Regions from separate parts of the Lysinibacillus sp. 54212 genome, predicted to be linked through region 2. Evidence: riboswitches for the same ligand, from Rfam matches in the RefSeq annotation. Region 2 holds a riboswitch; each other region holds the start of a gene.
The links. A riboswitch is a leader RNA that binds a small molecule or an ion and turns the genes downstream of it on or off. The one in region 2 is predicted to bind cobalamin.
Positions count from the first base shown of each region.

Region 1 (5,569 bases), on a different contig from region 2:
TAACAAACGACCAAGCTCTTATTATGCGTAGTGGGGGCGTCACGATGCGTCTTCCTCTAAACCTACAACAAAAAGAGCGAGGGCATTACGAAAGTATATATGGATCCATTCCAATTGTTATTAAAACACATCAATTATCGTGTGAAAGGCTTGAGGGAAGCGGTCGGTTTAAAACACAGTACGATTTAATAATTGGTGGCGCATCTGTCGGCCATTACACATTAGAAATTAATTACTCGGAGGTACAAGGATGAACGCTGTAGAACAATTACAACAACAAATTAAAGCGGTGCTAGCTGCGGCTGTTGAAAAAGCGGGCTTAGTAGAAGCTGGAACAGAATATAATATTCATTTAGAAACACCTAAAGATAAAGCGAACGGAGACTTTGCAACAAATCTAGCTATGCAATTAACAAAGCTAGCGAAAAAGCCGCCTCGTGCGATTGCAGAAGCAATTTTGGAAAATGTGGATAAGGAAAACACAGATATTGAAAAAATCGAAATTGCTGGTCCTGGTTTTATGAACATTACCGTTCGCAAGGATTTTTTAGCTGGCGTTGTTAAATCAACTTTCGAACAAGGCGAAAATTACGGTCGCTCAAACGCAGGTGAGGGTGAGAAAGTTCAAGTTGAGTTTGTATCAGCGAACCCAACTGGTGATTTGCATTTAGGGCATGCGCGCGGAGCTTCAGTAGGGGATTCTCTATGCAATGTATTAGATTTCGCAGGCTATGCCGTAGCACGTGAATATTATATTAATGATGCAGGAAACCAAATTAACAACTTAGCGTATTCGCTAGAGGCTCGTTATAAGCAGGCGCTAGGCTTAGAGGCTGAAATGCCAGAGGACGGCTACCACGGGCCCGATATTATTGAAATCGCTGGCGAGTTAGCGAAGCAATTCGGTGCAGAAATTTTAGAAAAATCGGATGAAGAACGCTTCAAATTTTTCCGTGAGCACGGCTTACGTTTAGAGCTTGCAAAATTACAAAAAGACTTAGCGAACTTCCGTGTTGAGTTTGATGTTTGGTATTCAGAAACTTCCCTATATAACAACGGGAAAATTGAAGTAGCATTAGACAAATTAAAGGCAAATGGACATGTGTTTGAAGAGGAAGGCGCGACTTGGTTCCGCTCGACAACATTTGGTGACGACAAGGATCGTGTGCTTATTAAAAATGACGGCTCATTTACGTACCTGACTCCTGATATCGCATACCATGAGGATAAATTACAACGTGGCTTTGATAAATTAATTAATATTTGGGGTGCAGATCACCACGGCTATATCCCACGTATGAAGGCAGCGATCGAAGCACTTGGCTATAACCGTGACACACTTGAAGTAGAAGTTATTCAAATGGTTCAGCTCTATAAAAATGGCGAGAAATTCAAAATGTCGAAGCGTACGGGTAACGCGGTTACAATGCGTGAGCTAGTAGAAGAGGTAGGCTTAGATGCAGTACGTTACTTCTTTGTAAAAACTGCTGGCGATTCACATATGGACTTTGATTTAGACTTAGCAGTTTCGCAGTCTAATGAAAACCCTGTATATTATGCTCAATATGCACATGCACGTATTTCTTCTATTTTACGTTCAGCTGCAGAGCAAGGATACGCTACTTCATTAGATAATCTTGGTTTATTAGTTGCTGAAAAGGAAGAAGATGTATTGAAAAAAGTTGGTGCATTCCCTCAAATCGTAGCGGATGCAGCGAAACACCGTACACCTCACCGTATTGCAAACTATATTCAAGAATTAGCATCTACATTCCATAGCTTCTATAATGCTGAAAAGGTACTAAACGCCGATAATAAAGAATTAACAGAGGCACGTTTAGCACTTATTACAGCAGTAAAAACAACATTGGCGAATGCACTAAAGCTAATTGGCGTAAGTGCACCAGAAAAAATGTAAGATCTAGGCATCCTGAACAATCAGGGTGCCTTTTCTATTGGAGTGTGGTAAGTAGATACGTTTGTTTGAATAAGAGTCATGGTTTTTGATTTACTAGCCATAAATTTCGAAATACTAGCCACATTTTTGAATTTACTAGCCAAAATTTCAAAAATACTAGCCAATTACGAGTTGCAGCCACAAATTTTCGAATACAGTCCGAAATTATTGATATAGTAGCCTCAAATTTCAAAATACTAGCCATATTTTTCGATTTACTAGCCAAAATTTCAAAAATACTAGCCACATTTTTTGATTTACTAGCCGATTTTTTCAAAATACTAGCTACATTTCAAGAAATACTAGCCAACTACGATTTGCAGCCACAATTATTAAAAAATCTAGCCCGAAAATTAAATTTAATCGCTCTTGTGATAATTCATATTCCGGCAAACTTCCGAAATACAATATACGAATAATTTTATCTGTAAAAATAGTATTTTTACGCTATAATAAAGAAAATTGAAAAATCTAAAATCATAAGGATATAGGGTAAGTCGGTGTGAATCCGACGCGGTCCCGCCACTGTAATTGCATGATGCAAGAATGCAAAAGCCAGAAAACCGGTCTTTATGGACACCAATGCAAGCCTACGAGGATAGGGTGGTAGCGAAACCTGTGTTTTTGTACGCAAATTTTGCTCTTTCCTACTTCTCTTACATTGGTAAGGGATTTTTTTTTGAAAAAAATCTTTATTGGAAAATAACATCTCTCCTTATTTTGATCAGGGTGAGAATTTCTAATTCTAGGAGGAGAAAGAATGAAGAAGCTTTGGCAGCTATGGTTAACAGCCCTATTAACGTTGGGTTTACTCTCTGCATGTAACGAGGATAATGCAAGCAGTGGGGCAAAGGTCAAGCAAAATGATGAAGTAAATAATGAACAAGTATTTCCAGTAACAGTAAAGGATGCTAGAGGGAATGACGTTACGCTACAGGAAGCACCAGATCGTATCGTCTCGTTAACACCATCCAATACGGAAATTTTATTTAGCCTGGGCTTAGATGAGGAAATCGTTGGAGTAAATGATAATGATAACTACCCTGAGCAAGTAGCAGAGAAAACAAGTGTTGGTGGAATGGAATTTAATATAGAGACAATTATTTCATTACAACCAGATATTGTGTTTGCACACGAATCGAGCATGTATATGATGGAAGGCGCTATTGATCAACTAGTTTCTGCAGGCATCAAAATATTTGTTGTGAAAGATGCGATGAACTTTGAAGAAACGTATAAAACTATTGAAGAAATTGGTACATTAACAGGTAAGGAAGACGAGGCAGAAAAAGTAACTAAAGATATTCAAAATAAGCTAGCGGAAATTCAAGCTAAAGTAAAAGGTCAGGAGCCGAAAACTGCTTTCATCGTTGTTGGTACACAGCCAGATATTTATGTTGTCGGTCAAAACAATTTTATGAATGAAATGCTTAAAGCGATTAACGTTACGAATGCCGTTGAAGTTGAAGGCTGGCCAATGTATAGCGCTGAGGAATTTGTGGACAGTAATCCGGATTCTATCATTTTCACATACGCTGGGGATGATGAAGTAATTAAAAATAATAAAGCATTCTCTGTGATGAAGGCTGTTCAAAGTAATTCACTAACGGTTGTTGATGGTGATACAACGAGTAGACAAGGTCCACGTCTAGCCTTAGGAGTAGAAGCCTTAGCGAAAGCAATTTATCCAGAGGCTTTTAATGAATAAAAAATATACAATCGCGTATATTTTCTCGCTAATCCTATTAGCAACTAGCGTGTGGTTTGGCATATCAATCGGCTCGGTCGATATTCCACTTTCAACCTTATGGGATAGCGAATCAAACCCATCAGCCTACAGCATTTTATGGAATATTCGCATGCCGCGTGTAATCCTTGCGGGGCTAGTCGGGGCTTCACTAGCTATTGCAGGTGCTGCATTTCAAGGGCTGTTAAAGAATCCGCTTGCTGACCCATATACGTTAGGCATCTCATCAGGTGCCTCTGTTGGTGCGGTTACTACTATTTTCTTTAGTGTATCTCTACCACTACTAGGCATATACACGCTTCCGATCTTTAGTATGGTTGGTGCGCTGCTCACGATGCTTGCTGTAATGAGCTTTGCTAAATTAGTGGACCGTACGATGAAGATGGAGACACTGATACTAACAGGAATAATTTTTAGCTCCTTTTTAGGTTCATGCATTTCATTAATGATTGCATTAACGGGGGAGGAGCTTCGTTCGATTATGGGCTGGCTTCTTGGTAGCGTTTCGATGCGCGGATGGCCGTATGTGAAAATGATTCTTCCATTTGTAATTGTAGGTACACTTCTTATTTGGCTAAATCGTCGTGAGCTTAATGCGATGATTTATGGTGAAGACCGGGCGAAATATTTAGGAGTGGATGTTAAACGAAGTAAATATATTCTTTTAGCTGGTGGTTCTATGCTAACGGGTGCAGCTGTTGCGGTATCAGGAACGATTGGATTTTTAGGTCTAGTCGTTCCTCATATGGTACGAATGATTATTGGTACCGATCATCGCCATTTACTACTCATCTCATTTTTAAATGGAGCAAGCTTACTTGTCATATGTGATCTAGTATCGCGTACAATTATTGCACCAATTGAGCTGCCGATTGGGGTTATTACTGCGTTTATCGGAGCACCGGTATTTTCATATATTTTCTTTAAACAACGAAAGGGACGGGTGGCATAAATGCTGAAAGTAGAAAATATCTCAGGCGGCTATGGCAGCGTACCCATCGTCCATAATATTTCGTTTACTGTAGGGCAAGGGAAGATGCTAGGTATTCTTGGACCAAATGGTAGCGGTAAATCGACCCTATTGAAACTAGTCAGTGGCATTATTGCTCCCACTTCCGGAACCGTTTTTATTGATGAGAAAGAGATGCAGAGCTATTCACCAAAAGGGCTAGCGAAAAAAATGGCGGTTTTACCACAGCTTCATGCAAATGCCTTTTCAAATTCTGTGTATGAAACGGTATCGCTCGGTCGATATCCGCACCAAAAAGGCTTTTTTTCTTCGTGGTCAGATCAGGATGAACGGGCAGTTACAATAGCAATGGAGCAAACAGGTGTAGCCAAATATCGTGATACGATGATGGAGTTTTTATCTGGCGGTGAGCAGCAGCGAGTCTTTATTGCCCAAGCATTAGCGCAATGCTCACAAATATTATTGCTTGACGAGCCGACAAATCATTTGGATATTGCCCATCAAAAGCAAATACTAGACTTAATTCGAAAGGAAATTGTTGAGTGTGGTTTAACAGTCGTTTCAGTTTTTCATGATATTAACTTAGCATCTCTTTATTGTGATGAGCTACTGCTAATGGAAGATGGGCATGTTCGCGCATTTGGGGCGCCGCATGAGGTTATTGTCCAACGGGAAATTGAAGATGTGTATAAGGCGCGTGTGTCGACCTATGCTCATCCAGAAATGCCGAAGCCTCAAATTACGATGATGCCAAAAGAAGTATGGCAGGGTGAGCAACAGCGTGTTACAAAAGAACATATACTATTAACAAACGACTATATACAGCTACAAACTGATTTTCCGCTAAAGGTTATTTCATCTGCTGTTCATAATCCAGGAATGGGCTGGTACAACA
Region 1 covers NZ_JBAFWZ010000029.1:16,871-22,439, forward strand. Annotated here, with positions in the region: gene V4T18_RS15780 (DUF1934 domain-containing protein) at 1-254, shown strand, start outside; gene argS (arginine--tRNA ligase) at 251-1,918, shown strand; cobalamin riboswitch at 2,424-2,543, shown strand; gene V4T18_RS15790 (ABC transporter substrate-binding protein) at 2,718-3,665, shown strand; gene V4T18_RS15795 (FecCD family ABC transporter permease) at 3,658-4,656, shown strand; gene V4T18_RS15800 (adenosylcobinamide amidohydrolase) at 4,657-5,569, shown strand, end outside.
Region 1: another riboswitch for cobalamin. It lies ahead of V4T18_RS15790 (ABC transporter substrate-binding protein); the one in region 2 lies ahead of V4T18_RS11710 (glutaredoxin family protein).

Region 2 (5,569 bases):
ATGAGTGAACCAATCATTTCGAATTATGGGATTTATTCAGTGGCATCTTTTAAAAAGCCGTTACTCTCAATCAGTTCGGCGATGATTAATCCTGGACTATATGAAGCCAGTATTTTTATTAATCGAACTGTGCCTGTTGACTATAATCCACAGCATGTACAAGAAGAATTTATAGATTTTTTAGTCCAGCATGACCTTCCTATCGAGAAGAGTGTGGCAATGATGACTGCAGTAAACCAGGAGTTTCTTTTTATAGATACTTTTCAGGATGGAGAACTAACGCTGACGGTCATGTTAACAGCTGGGCTAGGGAATGCAGTAGATATTACCGCCTCGCATCGCTATACATATCAATCAAGGATCGGCACTATTAATATTTTCGTATTTATCGACGGTCATTTAACTGTCGAAGCCTTGATGCAGGCATATAGTGCAGTAACTGAAACAAAGGTGAAAACACTTATCCAGCGTAATATAGTAGATAAAAAAAGTGGGACCTTGGCTACAGGCACATCGACAGATAGCGTATGTGTTGCAGCCACACAACAAGGCGAGCTTTATCCTTATGCAGGCTCCATTACTAAATTAGGAAGCTTGATCGGAAAAGGTGTTGCCCACACATTACATCGTGCAATTGATAATTATATTATTTATACAAAGGGACGTTTAAAATGAATAGTATCATTTGTTTACTGGCCATAGGGTTAGACCGTATCGTAGGCGATCCAAAAGGGCTACCACACCCAGTCATTTGGATTGGCAACTGGATTGCCTTCTTAGAAAAAAGGTTGAATAGGGGGGTCAATCGACGCTTAAAAGGAGCCTTAACGGTATTGCTAACTCTATTCGCTACATTGGCTGTAGTAGGTGCGGTTCTTTTCGTCAGCTATAAAATTCATTGGGCCATTGGTATTGCGATTGAAGTACTCTTAATTGCAATCGCACTTGCTCAAAAAAGCTTAGATCAAGCAGCGATGGTTGTTTATCGTGCATTAGAGGCAAACGACATGGAAGAGGCCCGGACGAAGCTTGGATGGATTGTAGGTCGGGATACAGCTCATTTAGAGGAGCCAGAAGTTGTACGAGGGGTCGTGGAGACTGTTTCGGAAAATACAAGCGACGGCGTAACCGCTCCATTATTTTATGCTCTTCTATTTGGTGCAATCGGTGCGTGGATTTATAAAGCGATTAACACATTAGATTCTATGGTTGCGTATAAGAATGAGCGCTACAGTCAATTTGGCTACATTGCAGCAAAATTAGATGATATTGCGAACTACATTCCGAGTCGTCTAACAGGGTTATTGATTTTGCTTACAACCAAAAATGTAAAAAAGCTACCTTTGGCGGAACGATGGAATAAATGGAAGAGAGATGCGAAAAAACATCCAAGTCCTAATAGCGGCTATTTAGAGGCAGCTACGGCTTATCAACTAGGGATTCGTTTAGGTGGCAATAATTCCTATGGTGGAAAGCAATCCTTTCGAGCGTTTATGGGGGAGCCACTTGTCGTCATGAACCGAGAGCATATTAAGCTTACTGTTCGACATATGTATACCGTCACAATTTACTTTTTACTACTGATTGGAGGGATCATTTTTGGCATTACCTGCGCATGGAGCAAATGCATTGGCTTTATATAGGCAACTTCAGTTACCAATGCCTGAAAAGATTTATGATTTAAGTGAAAATGTGAATGTTCTAGGGAGTCCTTCATCGATTAAAAAGCTTTGGCCAGCGTTGTTGGAAAGTGTCGGAAGTTATCCAGATATGCTTGCAGAACCTTTTCGGAGTAAAGTAGCTAGCGTTCACAGAGTGCCTAATGATTTTGTTGTAGTAGGGAATGGGGCAGCGGAATTACTAATGGCAATCGCGCAGTTTTTTAGAGAAAAGCATGCCATTATTGTGGAGCCCTCCTTTTCTGAATATAAACGAACGCTTTTACAGCAAAACGTTCATGTGGAGTCGATTGTTGTAGAGGATATTTGTCTCTATAAGCTACCGATGCAAGCACTAAAAAAGGCGATGGACAAGGGTGACGTAATTTACCTTTGCAACCCAAATAATCCAACGGGTGTTCTGACAGCTCGTGAGGAAATTGAAGAGCTATTAGCTTACGGTGAAAAGGTTGGCTGTGCCGTAGTTGTTGATGAGGCGTTTATGGATTGGACGGATGAAAAAGAATCGGTAATCGATTTAACTGTCCGCTATGCCAATTTATTTGTCTTACGATCAATGACAAAAATGTATGCTTTAGCTGGCGTTCGCCTTGGCTATTTAGTTAGTAGGCATGCGTCAAATATCTACAATTATTTACCTCATTGGAGTGTTAGCGGCATTGCGATTGCAATTGGCTGCCAATGCTTAGAAGAATCCGCCTTTGTCCAAATATCTGGTGAAAATAGTACGAAAATGCGAACGGCTATGAGTCATTTTTTAATGCAACATGGCTGTGCTGTAACGGCTAGCGAAGCCAACTTTCTAACATTCAAACTACCGATGGGGTGGAGTGTACCGGAAGCCTATCTATATTTCCTTCAGCATGGAATCGTGTTACGGCATACGGAAAACTATATCGGCTTGGATGGTCAGTGGTTTCGGATTGGCATGAAGGATGAAGAAGCAATGAATGAATTTACTAAAAGGTTTGTGGAATATGAAAACAATTTACCTAGTAAGACACGGTGAGACGGAGTGGAATAAGCTAGGCAAGTTACAGGGCTGGCTTGACTCGGAATTAACCGAATTAGGAGTACAGCAAGCAAGGGCGCTTCAGTATACTTTTCAGGGAATGGATATCGATACTGTTTATAGCAGTGACTTAGGGCGGGCGATTTCTACTGCCCGACTTATTGTACCAGCCCAGGAGCCAGTGATTGATGCGCGGCTAAAGGAAATATTTTTAGGTGAGTGGCAAGGAAAAGAGCTTCAATATTTGGAAAGAGATCCTTGTTACGAGCAATATGTGTGTTCACCTCAATCTTTTCAACCGACCACTCAGGAAACATTTCAGTCAGTAGCAAATAGAATGCATGCCTGCTTGCAAAGTGTTGCTCAAAAAAATGAAAAAAATATCATAATGGTATCACACGGGATCGCTATTCATTGTTTGTTGTGGAAATTAAGCGGTGAAAGACTCCATTCTTTATCCGATTTAATCCCTAGCTGTGGTGTTGTAAAGCTAAATTATTGTGACGGTATTTGGGAAATTCAGGAGTTTACCTTGAGGAAAGTACAAAATACTTATTTACAGTAAAAGATTGGTCATGCTATACTTGAAATCGTTGAATCACAATATATTGTGTTATTTTTTATTTAGGTACTACTATATGTAGTTGAAAGGGAAGCTGGTGAAAATCTAGCGCTGTCCCCGCAACTGTAAATCCGAGCGACTTACGTGATACCACTGTTCCAACGGGAAGGTGTAAGAAGTGATGAAGATGAGCCAGGAGACCGCCTCAATAAAAAGACAGTACATTTCTTCGGGGTAGAGTAAATGGATGCGAAGCTTTAGTGTGTCCATTTTAGATTATCTCACATTTGAGGTAGTCTTTTTATTTTTGTCCCATGTTTAGGGATAACGGAGACTATACATAAATTAATGAAATGAGGAATGAAAAAATGAAATTATACACAAAAACAATTTGTCCAAAATGCCTATGGGTGAAATCTGAGTTAGTGCAAGCTGGATTCGATTCAGTTGAAATGATTAATATTGATCACAATGAGCAAGCAAAAGAAAAAATTATCAATGCTGGCTTGATGAGTGTTCCTATTTTAGAGGTTGAAGGCGAACTAATTCATGATGTGCAGGAGATTGTATCGCGAATTGAGATGCTTACGCAGTGATTGCCTATGCTAGTCGAACAGGGAATGTACGCTATATTGTCCAAAAACTAAACCTACCAGCTATCGAAATTACAAAAGATACAGTAATTGAAACACCATTTATCCTTTGTACGTACACAGATGGACTTGGTGATGTGCCCGCTGTTGTCCAAGCCTTTATGGAACAGAACGCTACGTTATGTAAAGGGATTGTCGTTAGTGGAAACAGTAATTTTGGTTTAGATGTTTTTGGACTTGCTGGTGATAAACTCGCTTCAGACTACCATATACCGCTAGTTAGAAAGATTGATTTACGAGGGTTTTCAAAGGATTATGAGGCAATCCTTGCATTTTATAATGATTGTGTGAAAGAGGATGACTATGAAACAATACTTGAAGTTAAATAATGAAGTATTAAATCGCTATCATGCAACTGGTGAGCTCGATTTAGCGAAGGATAAAGAAGCAACACGCCGATACTTTTTAGAGGATGTTAACGTTCGTATGCGTTACTTTATCGACGTAGAGGAAAAAATTCGATACTTAGTCGATGAAGGCTATTATGAAAAAGAATTTATCGACCAATATACGCCAGCATTTATAAAAAGTATGTATAAAAAAGCATACGCTTATAAGTTCCGCTTCCCATCCTTTATGAGTGCAAGCAAATTTTACGAAAGCTATGCGATGAAAAGTCGAGATGGCAAGGAAATTTTAGAAAAGTACGAGGATCGTATCGTTATTATCGCCCTTTATCTCGCACAAGGTGATGAAAGGTTGGCAGAAAAAGCTGTCGAAGCGATGATGGAAGCATACCAGCCTGCTACACCTACTGCATTGAATAGTGGTAAAAAAGCGCGCGGAGAGTTAGTAAGCTGCTTTAAGCTAACAATGGATGACACGATGAATAGCATTGCCGAAAATATTGGCTACTGCTTAGAGCTATCACGTCTTGGTGGTGGTGTCGGTGTAAATTTAACTGATTTACGTCCATTAGGTGATCCAATTAAAGGGATTTTGAACAGAGCTAGTGGTGTAATGCCTGTTGCAAAGCTGCTAGAAAACTCCTTCTCCTATTCCAACCAATTAGGACAGCGTAACGGTTCAGGTGTTGTGTACTTAAACATTTTCCACGGAGATATTGAGAATTTTATTTCCTCGAAAAAACCAAATGCAGATGAAAAAATTCGCTTAGCAACATTATCTACAGGTGTTATCCTTCCAACAATCTTCTTTGAGCTAATGAAGCGAAATAAAGATATTGTGTTATTTAGCTCTTACGATATTTATAAGGAATACGGCAAGCGCATGTCTGAAATTAGCATGAGCGAAATGTATTACGAGTTACTCGATAATCCAAACATTCGCAAGCTAAAACGTTTAAATGCACGTAAGCTTTATACAGAAATTAAGAAGGCACAGTTTGAATCGGGCTATCCGTTTGAAATTTTTGATGATAATGTGAATGAAGCACATCCGTTAAAGAGCATTGGTCGCGTAAAAATGTCTAATCTATGTACGGAAATTCTGCAGGTGCAGGAAACTAGTGTCATTACCGATCAGGACGAGCCAAATCAATACGGCCTAGATGTAAGCTGTAACCTAGGTTCCCTAGATATTTATAAGGCAACAAAGGTCGGGGATTTCGAAACATTAGTCGATACAGCTGTTCGTTTGCTAACGAACGTATCGCAAATGACAAATATTAAAAATGTTCCTTCTGTAGCGAAGGCGAATAAGT
Region 2 covers NZ_JBAFWZ010000015.1:29,993-35,561, reverse strand. Annotated here, with positions in the region: gene V4T18_RS11730 (adenosylcobinamide amidohydrolase) at 1-675, shown strand; gene cbiB (adenosylcobinamide-phosphate synthase CbiB) at 672-1,643, shown strand; gene V4T18_RS11720 (pyridoxal phosphate-dependent aminotransferase) at 1,600-2,688, shown strand; gene V4T18_RS11715 (histidine phosphatase family protein) at 2,657-3,256, shown strand; cobalamin riboswitch at 3,301-3,475, shown strand; gene V4T18_RS11710 (glutaredoxin family protein) at 3,622-3,849, shown strand; gene nrdI (class Ib ribonucleoside-diphosphate reductase assembly flavoprotein NrdI) at 3,846-4,235, shown strand; gene nrdE (class 1b ribonucleoside-diphosphate reductase subunit alpha) at 4,210-5,569, shown strand, end outside.

Region 3 (5,569 bases), on a different contig from region 2:
CATCGACAGAGCCAACCTTGCCGCTTTCCTTCGTAATAACAAGCGTTGTCTCGTACTGCTTGTAGAGCGCTACGTTTAGCTCTTTAGAAAATGGTCCTTGGATTGCGATTATATCTCGTTGTTTTACACCAAGCCCATCACACTTTTCCATATTTTCTTTATTCGGTAGCATTCTGCATACTAATCGGATAGCCGGCTCGTCTAGCAATTCCTTTGTAAAGGTTGCCAGTGTTTTACTGCCTGTTGTCAGCATGACTGTACCATTGTGAGATTTTGCTGCCCTCGCTGCCTCCTCGTATGTTTCTACCTCCGTCACAAGGGGATGCTTATATGTTTCTAGTGGCCTCTCGTATCGAATGTATGGAATATTCAGACTTGAGGAGGCTAGCATTGCTGTTTTAGATGCTTCCTCTGCATACGGATGACTCGCATCCACAATACAAGTAGCGCCGATTTTATTTATCAACGTCTCCATATCTTGAGCTGTTAATCGACCAATACTAGTGTGCACTCCTGCCTCTTGTAAGCTATGCGCCGCTGACTCAGTAACAACAGTCGCAAGCAGCTCATGCCCTTGCGACTGTAACACTACCGCAAGCTCCCTCGCATCACTAGTGCCTGCTAAAAATAAAATCATAATAGCCTCCTAATCTCCACAAGGTGCTTCTTCGATTTCGATTTTGCAGCTCATATCATGGTAGTTATAATGCAAAATTTTCTTCACACGCTTGAAATATTTAAATAATCGTTCGTTCGGATGAGCATTCTCTTTATATTCTTCAATTATCCTTGAGAGCAGTGGTACCAGCTCTTCTGGTGCTAAACCTTCCACAACAGGCTGTGCTGCATGAGCAGTTCTCCCAACAGGCTTCGCTCCAATGAATAAGTCAAATTTTTTCTTACGATATACGATACCAATATCATCAAACACCGCGCGATAGCACGCCATACCACAGCCATTAAATCCAATATGTAGTTCCTTCGGTAGCTTCATCCCACCAAGAGTCTCCATAATCTCCTCTGCATATGGAATCGACTCAGCCTTTTCTCCGTAGCAGAAATCACAGGCCTTAACATTTAACACATCGCCCATCGGTAAGACGAGCAGCCCCTCTGCCTTGATAGCTTCCACTACTGCTTGTGGATTCTCAGTTGGCAATTTCACTAGGAAGCGATGGTCAGGTGTATATTCAAATGTTCCCTTTTCCCCAACAATTTCAGCGAGCTTCTGTAGCTGCCTTGGTGAAATGATTTTATTTGCTACACCAGGAGATACGGCAAACTCAAATATAGATTCAATTGGCTGACTCACGATAAACGGATTATCAATTTTTTGATTCGTTACAAGTGCCAATGCTTTTTGAGCTAGCCTAAGCGAAGGTACTTTCGGTTCCATTTTTTTTAGTGGAACTGGGTTCTGTATGGCAACAATTTTTTCATAGCCCGCCTTCGCTTCCCCTGTTTCCTGATCTAATGCCCACGGTTCGGCTTCTTTTTTCAAGCGCTGATGCGGTTTCCATATTTGCTTTTCATCACCGAGCGTATATTTCCGTTGATAGCCGCGCGGTGTGATAATTTTATTATCATAAAAAAAGGTCGATGAGTTACCTACAACAACTGTTGTGAGCATGCCGATATCATGCTCTAGCATTTCTGCTAATGTTGTCAAAACGATATTTTGTGTATCTCGGTAAGCACTTTTTACAAGTCCCACAGGTGTATCTGGTGAACGATACTTCAATAAAATCTTTTGCGCCTCCACGATTTGACGAGTACGACGGCCTGATTTCGGGTTATAAAAGGCGATTACAAAATCAGCCATTGCTGCTGCCTCAATTCGTTTTTCAATAACCGTCCACGGCGTTAAGTGATCACTTAAGCTGATCGTACAAGAGTCATGCATAACGGGTGCACCTAGTAAGCTTGCACAGGAATTAATCGCCGAGATGCCAGGTACAACCTCTACCTCGATCCCCGTTGCTTCTTTCCACCCTTTTTCGATGAGTACCTCATAAACAAGACCTGCCATTCCATACACACCCGAGTCTCCGCTCGATATTACCGAAACGATGTGTCCCGCTTCCGCCTGCTTTACCGCTTCCTGAGCACGCGACACTTCCTCCGTCATGCCTGTACTAACAATCGTTTTAGCTGTTACTAAATGCTGGATTAACTCAACATATGTTTTATAGCCCATGATGTGGTCACTTTGCTGTAGAGCATCGACAGCCCGTTTTGTAATATGCTCTCTGTCTCCAGGACCAAAGCCTACAACGAAGATCTTTCCCTTAACCATAGCTCTCCCTCCTCAAAAAAAATGCCCGCACCTCTTTTCAAAAAGAGATACAGGCATGTGAAATTCTATACAAAAAATGCATACAAAAGCACAAGAACATTATTGTCCCGCCTATACTTCTCCCTCCGAAAAGTAAGTGTCGTTTAAATAAGCAGGTTTCCTGGCTTGAGCGTCGCTTTACTTTCACATCTTCCCATCATAATGACAGTGATTTATTGTGATTTCATCAGCTTTACAGTAGCGGGGGCTGCATTAGATTTTCACTAATTTCCCTTTTACCTCACAAAATCGTGAGCACTTATTTAAAATTGCAAAAATTAAATTAATATTAAAATAACATAGATAAAAGAAAATTGATATGCTTTTAAATTTTTTTATATTTCAAACTTTTTCGTGACAAACCTATTTTTTAAATGCTAGAATCTTTATCAATGACGATAACCTAATGATTTTTTGGTGCTAACCTTTAGCTTAATAGGGAAGACGGTGTGAGTCCGTCGCTGTCCCGCAACTGTAACTCTGAGCAGATTACTAGAAGAGCCACTGCGATTCTTTCGTGGGAAGGCTTGTAAAATGCAATGAAGAGAAGCCAGGAGACCTGCCAGAAATGACGTACTATTCAACCTACGAGGATAGGTGCGAAAGAGAAAGCAAATTAAGATTTGCTTTTTTAGTGTTGCACTTCTTCTCCTGAAAGGTGCTTTTTTTATTGCACTTTTTTCGTCAAATAATCAAAAAGGAGAAAGAAAGATGAAGCATTTATTACCAAAGCTTGGGTACTTCGGAGTTGTACTATTATTCATACCGAAACAAGCGCACGCCATGCATATCATGGAAGGATTTTTACCAATAGGATGGGCTATCTTTTGGGGAGCACTCTGCTTACCATTCTTAATAAAAGGGATTAGCTCAATTCGAAGCGTCGTAAAGGATAATCCAGAAAGTAAACTATTACTTGCCTTATCAGGAGCATTTACATTTGTGCTATCTGCATTAAAAATTCCATCTGTTACAGGGAGTTGCTCTCATCCAACAGGTGTGGGCTTAGGCTCTATATTGTTTGGACCATTCGTAATGAGCGTACTTGGCTCAATCGTATTACTATTCCAATCACTCCTACTTGCCCACGGTGGTTTAACTACATTAGGAGCTAATATTTTTTCAATGGCGATCGTTGGTCCCTTTATCGCTGTAGGTGTTTATAAATTAGCAATAAAATGGGGACTGTCCCTTAGTATCGCTGTATTTTTCGCTGCCATGTTAGGTGATCTCGGTACATATGTGATGACATCAGTTCAACTCTCACTAGCGTTCCCGGCAGAAGTGGGTGGAATACTAGGCTCATTCCAAAAATTTGCGAGCATTTTCGCACTAACCCAAATTCCTTTAGCTGTTAGTGAAGGGTTATTAACGGTTATCATTATGAATTTCTTACAAAAGTACAATATGAACGAGCTAGTACAATTACGAATTTTAAAGGCAAAGGAGAGCTAATATGTTGAAGAAAAATTTGATTCTATTCCTACTTGTTGTCCTTTTAGCCATCTTGCCTGTTCTATTTTTAAAGGATGCAGAATTTGGCGGAGCAGATGGAGAGGCAGAGGAGGCAATTACTGAAATTGCTAATGATTATGAGCCTTGGTTTAATGCGATTTGGGAGCCTCCAAGTGGGGAAATTGAAAGCTTATTATTTGTGCTACAAGCGGTCATCGGCTCAATAATTATCGGCTATTTCATTGGGTATACTCGTGGTAAACACTCGAAAAACTCATCAAAACAGCATGCTAAACATTGATTTTCTTTCACACCATAACGCACTGAGAAGGGTTGCCGCTAGTCAAAAGCTTCTCTTTGCAATAAGTGCATTACTTGCAGTTACGATTTCCAGAAATAATGAGATTGCCCTTTGGACACTACTTTTTATGAGTAGTGTCATTGTTTTCTATGCAAAAATCCCTTGGAAATCCTACGCCATATTAATGCTTGCACCGCTTGGATTTAGCCTAGCCGGTATAGTGACGATTGTTATTTCGATAGCATGGAATGGTCCAATCCCCGCTCATGCTGTGTGGGATGCTTCACTCGCTCAATTGTCCCTTTATATTTTGCCCAATGATCTTTCACGTGCACTAAACATATTTTTAGTAGCATTTAGCGCGACAGGCTGTTTATATTTTTTAATTTTAACAACGCCTATTTATGAGATTAGCCCAATATTACTTAAAGGCAAGGTACCAGTCGTTATAGTAGAATTGATTGAATTAATTTACCGTTTTATCTTCCTATTTCTTCAAACATACGAACAGCTCTATACAGCACAGCAGGCACGATTAGGCTATAAAAGCTATAAATCTAGCTTTTCTTCACTAAGCCTAATGATTAGTTCTCTGTTTAAATCGATGTTTTTACGTTACGGGACGATGACACACGCCATGAAGGCTCGAAATATCGAACAATTTACTATTCCTCAAGCATTCTTGAAGAGAAGAAAATGGCTACCAAGGCTGACGCTACTATTTACGATGTACTTTTTGCTTAGTGCAGTGCTTTTAGTCTTGTAAGAAAGGGGAAAGACCCAATGACAACACCTTATTTTGAATTTGATTCTGTATCTTTTCAATATGCGGATGGTACGAAGGCAATTGACAGTATCTCCTTGACGATTCCTCGAGGCAAAAAAATAGCCATTCTAGGAGAAAATGGCTCAGGAAAATCGACGCTATTTAAACTGTTAATGGGCCTAGAAAAACCGACAAGTGGCAAGATTTATTTTCAGGGAGAGCCTGTTCAATATACGAAAAAGGCAATGAAAAATCTACGTCAAAATGTAGGACTAATTTTTCAGGAAGCTGACAATCAATTATTTGCTTCAACTGTAAAACAGGATATTTTATATGGACCACTTAATTTAGATCTGTCAATAGAAAAGGTAAATGAGCAGGTGAATAAAGCGATTGCCCTTACCGAGCTTGAGGAACTTGAGGATCGGCCTATTCATTTTTTAAGTGGTGGGCAAAAAAAGCGAGTAACGATTGCTGGGGTTTATGCTATGGAGCCAAATGTTTTGATTTTAGATGAGCCAACGAGTAGTCTTGATTACTACTTTGCCACACAGCTTACTAACTACTTGCAGCAGCTCGATACGAATGAGCGGACTTTTTTATATGCTACACATCAAATCAACCTTGTGTATGAGTGGGCAGAGTATTTTATTGTGCTTCATAAAGGCGAGCTGCTGTATACTGGGGAACGAGAAGCATTATTTTCAAATAG
Region 3 covers NZ_JBAFWZ010000017.1:30,438-36,006, forward strand. Annotated here, with positions in the region: gene cobK (precorrin-6A reductase) at 1-637, opposite strand, end outside; gene cobJ (precorrin-3B C(17)-methyltransferase) at 647-2,296, opposite strand; cobalamin riboswitch at 2,430-2,613, opposite strand; cobalamin riboswitch at 2,734-2,916, shown strand; gene V4T18_RS12610 (energy-coupling factor ABC transporter permease) at 3,047-3,790, shown strand; gene V4T18_RS12615 (energy-coupling factor ABC transporter substrate-binding protein) at 3,792-4,091, shown strand; gene cbiQ (cobalt ECF transporter T component CbiQ) at 4,078-4,857, shown strand; gene V4T18_RS12625 (energy-coupling factor ABC transporter ATP-binding protein) at 4,875-5,569, shown strand, end outside.
Region 3: another riboswitch for cobalamin. It lies ahead of cobJ (precorrin-3B C(17)-methyltransferase); the one in region 2 lies ahead of V4T18_RS11710 (glutaredoxin family protein).

Region 4 (5,569 bases), on a different contig from region 2:
AAATGCAGTACCAACCATAGAATCCTCTAATCCAAGAGCTAACATAATTTCAGTTACATGTTGGTTAAGTGAGACCGCTCGAGTTGGTGCTTCTTTATATTCGATAGGGAAGCCTTCATTATCGATTACTACTTTTTCCTTTGTAATTTTTTCTTCTCCTGCTTCTGCAGGCTTTGGTTCACCATTAGTGCATGAAGCTAAAAACAGCGAAGCGAATAATGCTAATGTCATCCAAAGTTTTTTGTTCATCGATGTAAAACCTCTTTCTATTTTCTTTCTGTATAAAAAAATAAATGGATTTTTTTCGTATATGGATTTTCTGCAACCCCTGCATTTATGCCAAACACATCTTGCAAGGTTTGTTTTGTAAAAATCTTCTCAGGCTTGTCGTATGCATATATCCGACCTTCTTTCATGACGATGATTTCATCACAATAGCTTGCCGCTAAGTTTAAATCATGAAGCGCGGAGATAATTGTAATAGGCAAGTCTTTTACTAAATCCATCAATTGATATTGGTGAGCAATATCTAAGTGGTTCGTTGGTTCATCTAAAATGAGTATATTGGCTTTTTGAGCAAGTGCTCGTGCTAACATTACTCGTTTTTTCTCTCCTCCTGATAAGTGGCTAAACGTACGAGTAGCTAGGTGGTCAACATTGGCTAAACGTAAACTCTCTTCTACAATTCGGTAATCTTCTTGATTATCTGAAGAGAGCCATTTTTTATACGGTGTACGCCCCATCATAACAAGATCCTTCACTGTAAAATCAAAAAGCACAGGGGTTTCCTGGCTAACAACGGCAATCTCTTTAGCAAAATCCCTTGGAGATATTTTCAAAATATCCTTTTCAAATAAGGTAACTAGGCCGCTAGATTGCTTTAAATAGCGATACAATACTTTTAGCATCGTTGATTTGCCACTGCCATTTGGTCCTACAATCCCGACAAACTGACCTTGTTCAATTGAAAAGGATAAATCGTGTAAAATTTGCTTTTCAACAACTGAAAATGATATTTGTTTTGCTTCAAGCATGCTAGTCACCTTCTCCAAATGAATAATTTTGTCTTCTTAACATCCAAATAAAGAATGGACTACCACATAATGCAGTAATAATTCCAATCGGCATTTCCTCTGGTGCAACAACTATTCGTGCGACAAGGTCCGCCCACACTAAAAATACTGCACCTAACAATGCACTAATTGGCAGCACGAACTTATAATTCGAACCGACAAACATACGAACGATATGTGGAATAATCAGTCCAACAAAGCCGATGCTTCCACTCACAGCTACGACAACCCCTGTAAGCAGTGATACAAAAATAATAATAAATATCCGGAACTTTTCTAAGTTAATGCCAAGTGTTGCAGCTGTTTCTTCACCAAGAAGTAGCGCATTTAGCTGCCGATAATTCATCCAAAGTAAGCAAAATACGATAAGTAACGTGAAGGCTGGAATACCAATATTTGACCACTTTGCACCTGCTAGGCTTCCTAGCATCCAGTGCATAACCGCTTGAATTCCACCCTGTTGCTTTGACATCATTAGCATAAAGTTTGTTATTGCTGATAGTACAAGTGATACTGCAATTCCTGCTAGCAACAATCGAATTACAGAGGTTCTACCATTCACTCGTGCAAGGAAAAACACAACAATTACTGACAAAATTGCTCCAAGAAACGCCGCAAAGGAAAGCGCATAAACGCCTAGCATGCTAAAAGCACCTAATAATATTACGGAAGTCGCGCCAACCGATGCCCCTGAGGATACGCCCAAAATATATGGATCGGCTATCGAATTTTTTACAAGTGCCTGAATCGCTGCCCCACTAATAGCAAGAGCTGCTCCAACGACTGCAGCCAATACAACACGTGGTGCACGAATTTCCCAAATTATTATCGCCTGAGCCTTTTTTACTCCCTCTCCTAAGGACAGTCCGATTTTTGATGCTAGCACTTCCCATACTACAAATGGTGTCAAATCAACCGATCCTACCATTACAGCAAAGGTCATCGAAAAGAGTAATGCCATAATAAGTACTATACTTATTGCTATTAATCTTACTTTAGACATGTAATTCAACCGGCTCCCAGCTAATTATGGCAGCATAGAATGTATGTCGGTATTCATACTGACCATCGTGATACGCTATAAAAGGTTGTAGTGATTCTTCTACATGGGCTAGATCATACGTATCGGATAAAATTTTCTTGCTTTGAACATGAAGTAGCTCTTCCATAGTTTCATAGCGATATGTGCGCTCCAGCTTAATCATTTCGCAATCCCCATAAATTCCTAATTGATAGAGCATATTGATTATTTCAATATAATCTCTTCTAGGATACTTAATATCGTAGCCATACTTTTTATCCAGCACCTCATAATGTGGCTGAATCGGTCCTGTCGTCATACCGATAATGGCACGCTTCTTCGCGAGTGCATTCATTTTTAATAATGTTTGATTCATTTCATACATACGGTAAAAGCAATTTACACCAACTATCACATCATGCGGCTTTAAATCTACCTCTTCCCATTTTCCAAGAACAAATTGAATAGGATCTTGCTCCTTAAAGTACTGCTTCAAATAAGCTAGAACACTTTGGGAGCCGTCCACAAGCGTTAACGAATCAGCATCAGCATATAGTGGAAACGTGTAATTCCCCCAGCCTGGACCAATTTCAATGATGCTTGCTCCTTTCGGAATATGGCGTCTCATGCTTTCGTATATTGTCTTTGCGTAAGCATCGGTTTGTTTATACTTTTTTTTCTTCATTGATTGTGACCAGAAGGCTTCTTCAAGGGAATCGTCTACCATGCGCTCTGGCATATTGCCGCTCCAATCGAGCATCCCCTCCTGCCACTTCTTTTCAAAATCAATCACTAAAGGTCCCTTCACACCATCACACCCTTTTTTACATCTATTAGAAATCAAAAAAACATGTAAACAAAATGTCTACATGTGTAAGCAGCAAGTACAAGATAGGTATGTTGTACAATGCTGCCCATAATCCCGTAGGAACATTTTGTCATTTGCATCAGCAGGTCTCCTGGCTTTTCATCAACGCTTGTCACACCTTCCCGTCTATTGACAGTGGCTATTGTGAGTTGCTAAGAATTACAGTGGCGGGTACCGCGGTGACTTTTCATCACACTTCCCTATTAAGTAGCTGTTACGCTACACTGATGCTCATTTTATTAAGCTATATAATTTCTCCATATCGAGATGCTCGCGTACATGTTGATCAAGCATTTCATAAGCCTGCTCCCTGCGCTCAAAATCCGACACGACATCCTCGGATATAATTTCTAATCCTTTTTTTTGCCGCAATTCGTTGAAGTAATGACGGGTAAAATGTCTGTTTTGGAAAATGCCATGCAAGTAGGTACCAATAATAGTTTCTGTTATGACACCATCCGTTCGCTCATCATCAAATTGGATAAAAGGCTGGATAGGTTGTGTAGCTTGACTTCGACCTAAATGAATTTCATATCCTTGAATGGCATGTCCAGAACTGGTTGTACCTGTCACCTGCACCGTTCTCTTCTCAGGGATAAACGTCGTTTCAATTGGTAGTAAACCAAGTGTCATATATACCCCTCCGTTACCCTCAATCGCCTGCTCATCGATTATGATTTCACCTAGCATTTGATAACCGCCACATATCCCTACTATTTGACAGCCATTTTGAGCTGCATGCAAAATTCCTTGAGCTAACCCAGTTTCACGTAGCCAAATAAAATCATCGACCGTATTTTTTGTGCCGGGAATAATGATCAGGTCTGGGTTTTTCAATTCTTTTAGAGAGGAAACGAATCGTACACCGACACCCGGTTCCTCAAAAATCGGATCTAAATCAGTGAAGTTTGAAATATGAGGCAAACGGATAACAGCTACATCCATTTCGAATTCATTTTGCAAAGGCTTTTTTAAACGTAAGCTTGAAAGCGCCATAGAGTCCTCTGCCTCAATTTGCACATCAATATATGGAATGACACCAAGCACTGGGATATTAGTATACTCCTCAAGCCACTCAATTCCGCTTGTTAGTAGCTCCTTCATTCCTCTAAACTTATTAATGATTATGCCTTTCACACGTACGCGTTCTTCCTCATCGAGTAGCATTAACGTCCCAACTAGTGATGCAAATACACCACCGCGCTCAATATCCGCTACTAAAATTACCGCTGCATCTGTTTCATGTGCCATCCGCATGTTGGCAATATCACGGCTTTTTAAGTTAATTTCAGCAGGGCTACCTGCACCCTCTAATACTAAGACTTCAAATTGGGACTCTAGGCGACTTAATGCCTTTCTGACTTCAGGCATCACTTCTTCGACGAAATTCTCACGGTACGAAAGGGCATCCATATTCGCATAGTGCTTACCATGCAGGATAACCTCTGAAATCATTTCACCCTTTGGCTTTAGTAATATTGGATTCATATCTGTAGTTGCTATGACCTTGGCCGCCTCTGCCTGTACACCCTGTGCTCGTCCAATTTCGCCACCGTCTTGTGTGATGTACGAGTTGAGAGCCATGTTTTGTGATTTAAAAGGGGCAACCTTATAGCCATCATTGGCAAGGATGCGGCAGAGCGCGGTACTTAGCACACTTTTACCAACATCGGATGAGGTTCCTTGAATCATAATTGCTTTCATTAAAATTCAAGTCCCTTCATTGCTTTGACATCTTGATCCTCGTAATAATGCTTTGTTGCATCGATAGTTGATACTAAATCTGCAAGTGCCACAATCGAAGGATGAGCTGATCGTCCTGTAATGACTACATGCATAGTCTGTGGACGATTTTGAATGGCTTCTAGCACCTCAGCAAGTGGCAGCACATCATCAATTGGAAAGCGTGAAATCGCTAATGCATTATTTAATTCATCCAACACTAATAAGTCAATCGATTCATCTTGTAGAGCTGCCTTCACAACCTTCCAAGCCTTCTGTAGTGCTAGACGGTGTTCCTCAGGCGTTTTTGTCCATGTGAATCCAACGCCGAGCTGCACCATTTCTAAGCCTAACTTTTGTAGCGCTAGCCCTTCTCCATATGTACGATCAGGTGATTTAATAAATTGAAAATATTTTACGTTCATTCCTCTACCAAGTGCTCGTAATGTGACACCTAATGAGGCGGTCGTTTTCCCTTTTCCGTCCCCTGTATAAACTAATAGCATACCTTTCCGTGCCATTTATGTTCCTCCTATAGCCACGTCGTTTTTTCTGAAAATGGAGTACGTTTTTTCTCCGTTGTGATTTGCTCTTCTGGGTAGCCAATGCACAGTGTTCCAACTAGTTGCTCTGTATGAGACGCTCCAATAAACTCATGTAAGCCTGACTCATGTACAAGACCGACACCTCGTGTACGCCAAACCATGCCAAGTCCTAATTTTTCTGCCATTAACCACATCGACATAATGGCGCTACTAACGGCAAAAGTGTTATCAATTGTCGCTCCTTCGTCACCATCAACAATTGCTGAGGTCACGACAATAATGAGTGGTGTTTTTGTGACAGCTTCCATCGAGCTTTGAACGAGATTTGATTTCGTTGGAA
Region 4 covers NZ_JBAFWZ010000017.1:16,233-21,801, forward strand. Annotated here, with positions in the region: gene V4T18_RS12520 (ABC transporter substrate-binding protein) at 1-249, opposite strand, end outside; gene V4T18_RS12525 (ABC transporter ATP-binding protein) at 267-1,034, opposite strand; gene V4T18_RS12530 (FecCD family ABC transporter permease) at 1,036-2,076, opposite strand; gene V4T18_RS12535 (class I SAM-dependent methyltransferase) at 2,069-2,902, opposite strand; cobalamin riboswitch at 3,027-3,206, opposite strand; gene V4T18_RS12540 (cobyric acid synthase) at 3,194-4,666, opposite strand; gene V4T18_RS12545 (cob(I)yrinic acid a,c-diamide adenosyltransferase) at 4,666-5,205, opposite strand; gene V4T18_RS12550 (nitroreductase family protein) at 5,217-5,569, opposite strand, start outside.
Region 4: another riboswitch for cobalamin. It lies ahead of V4T18_RS12535 (class I SAM-dependent methyltransferase); the one in region 2 lies ahead of V4T18_RS11710 (glutaredoxin family protein).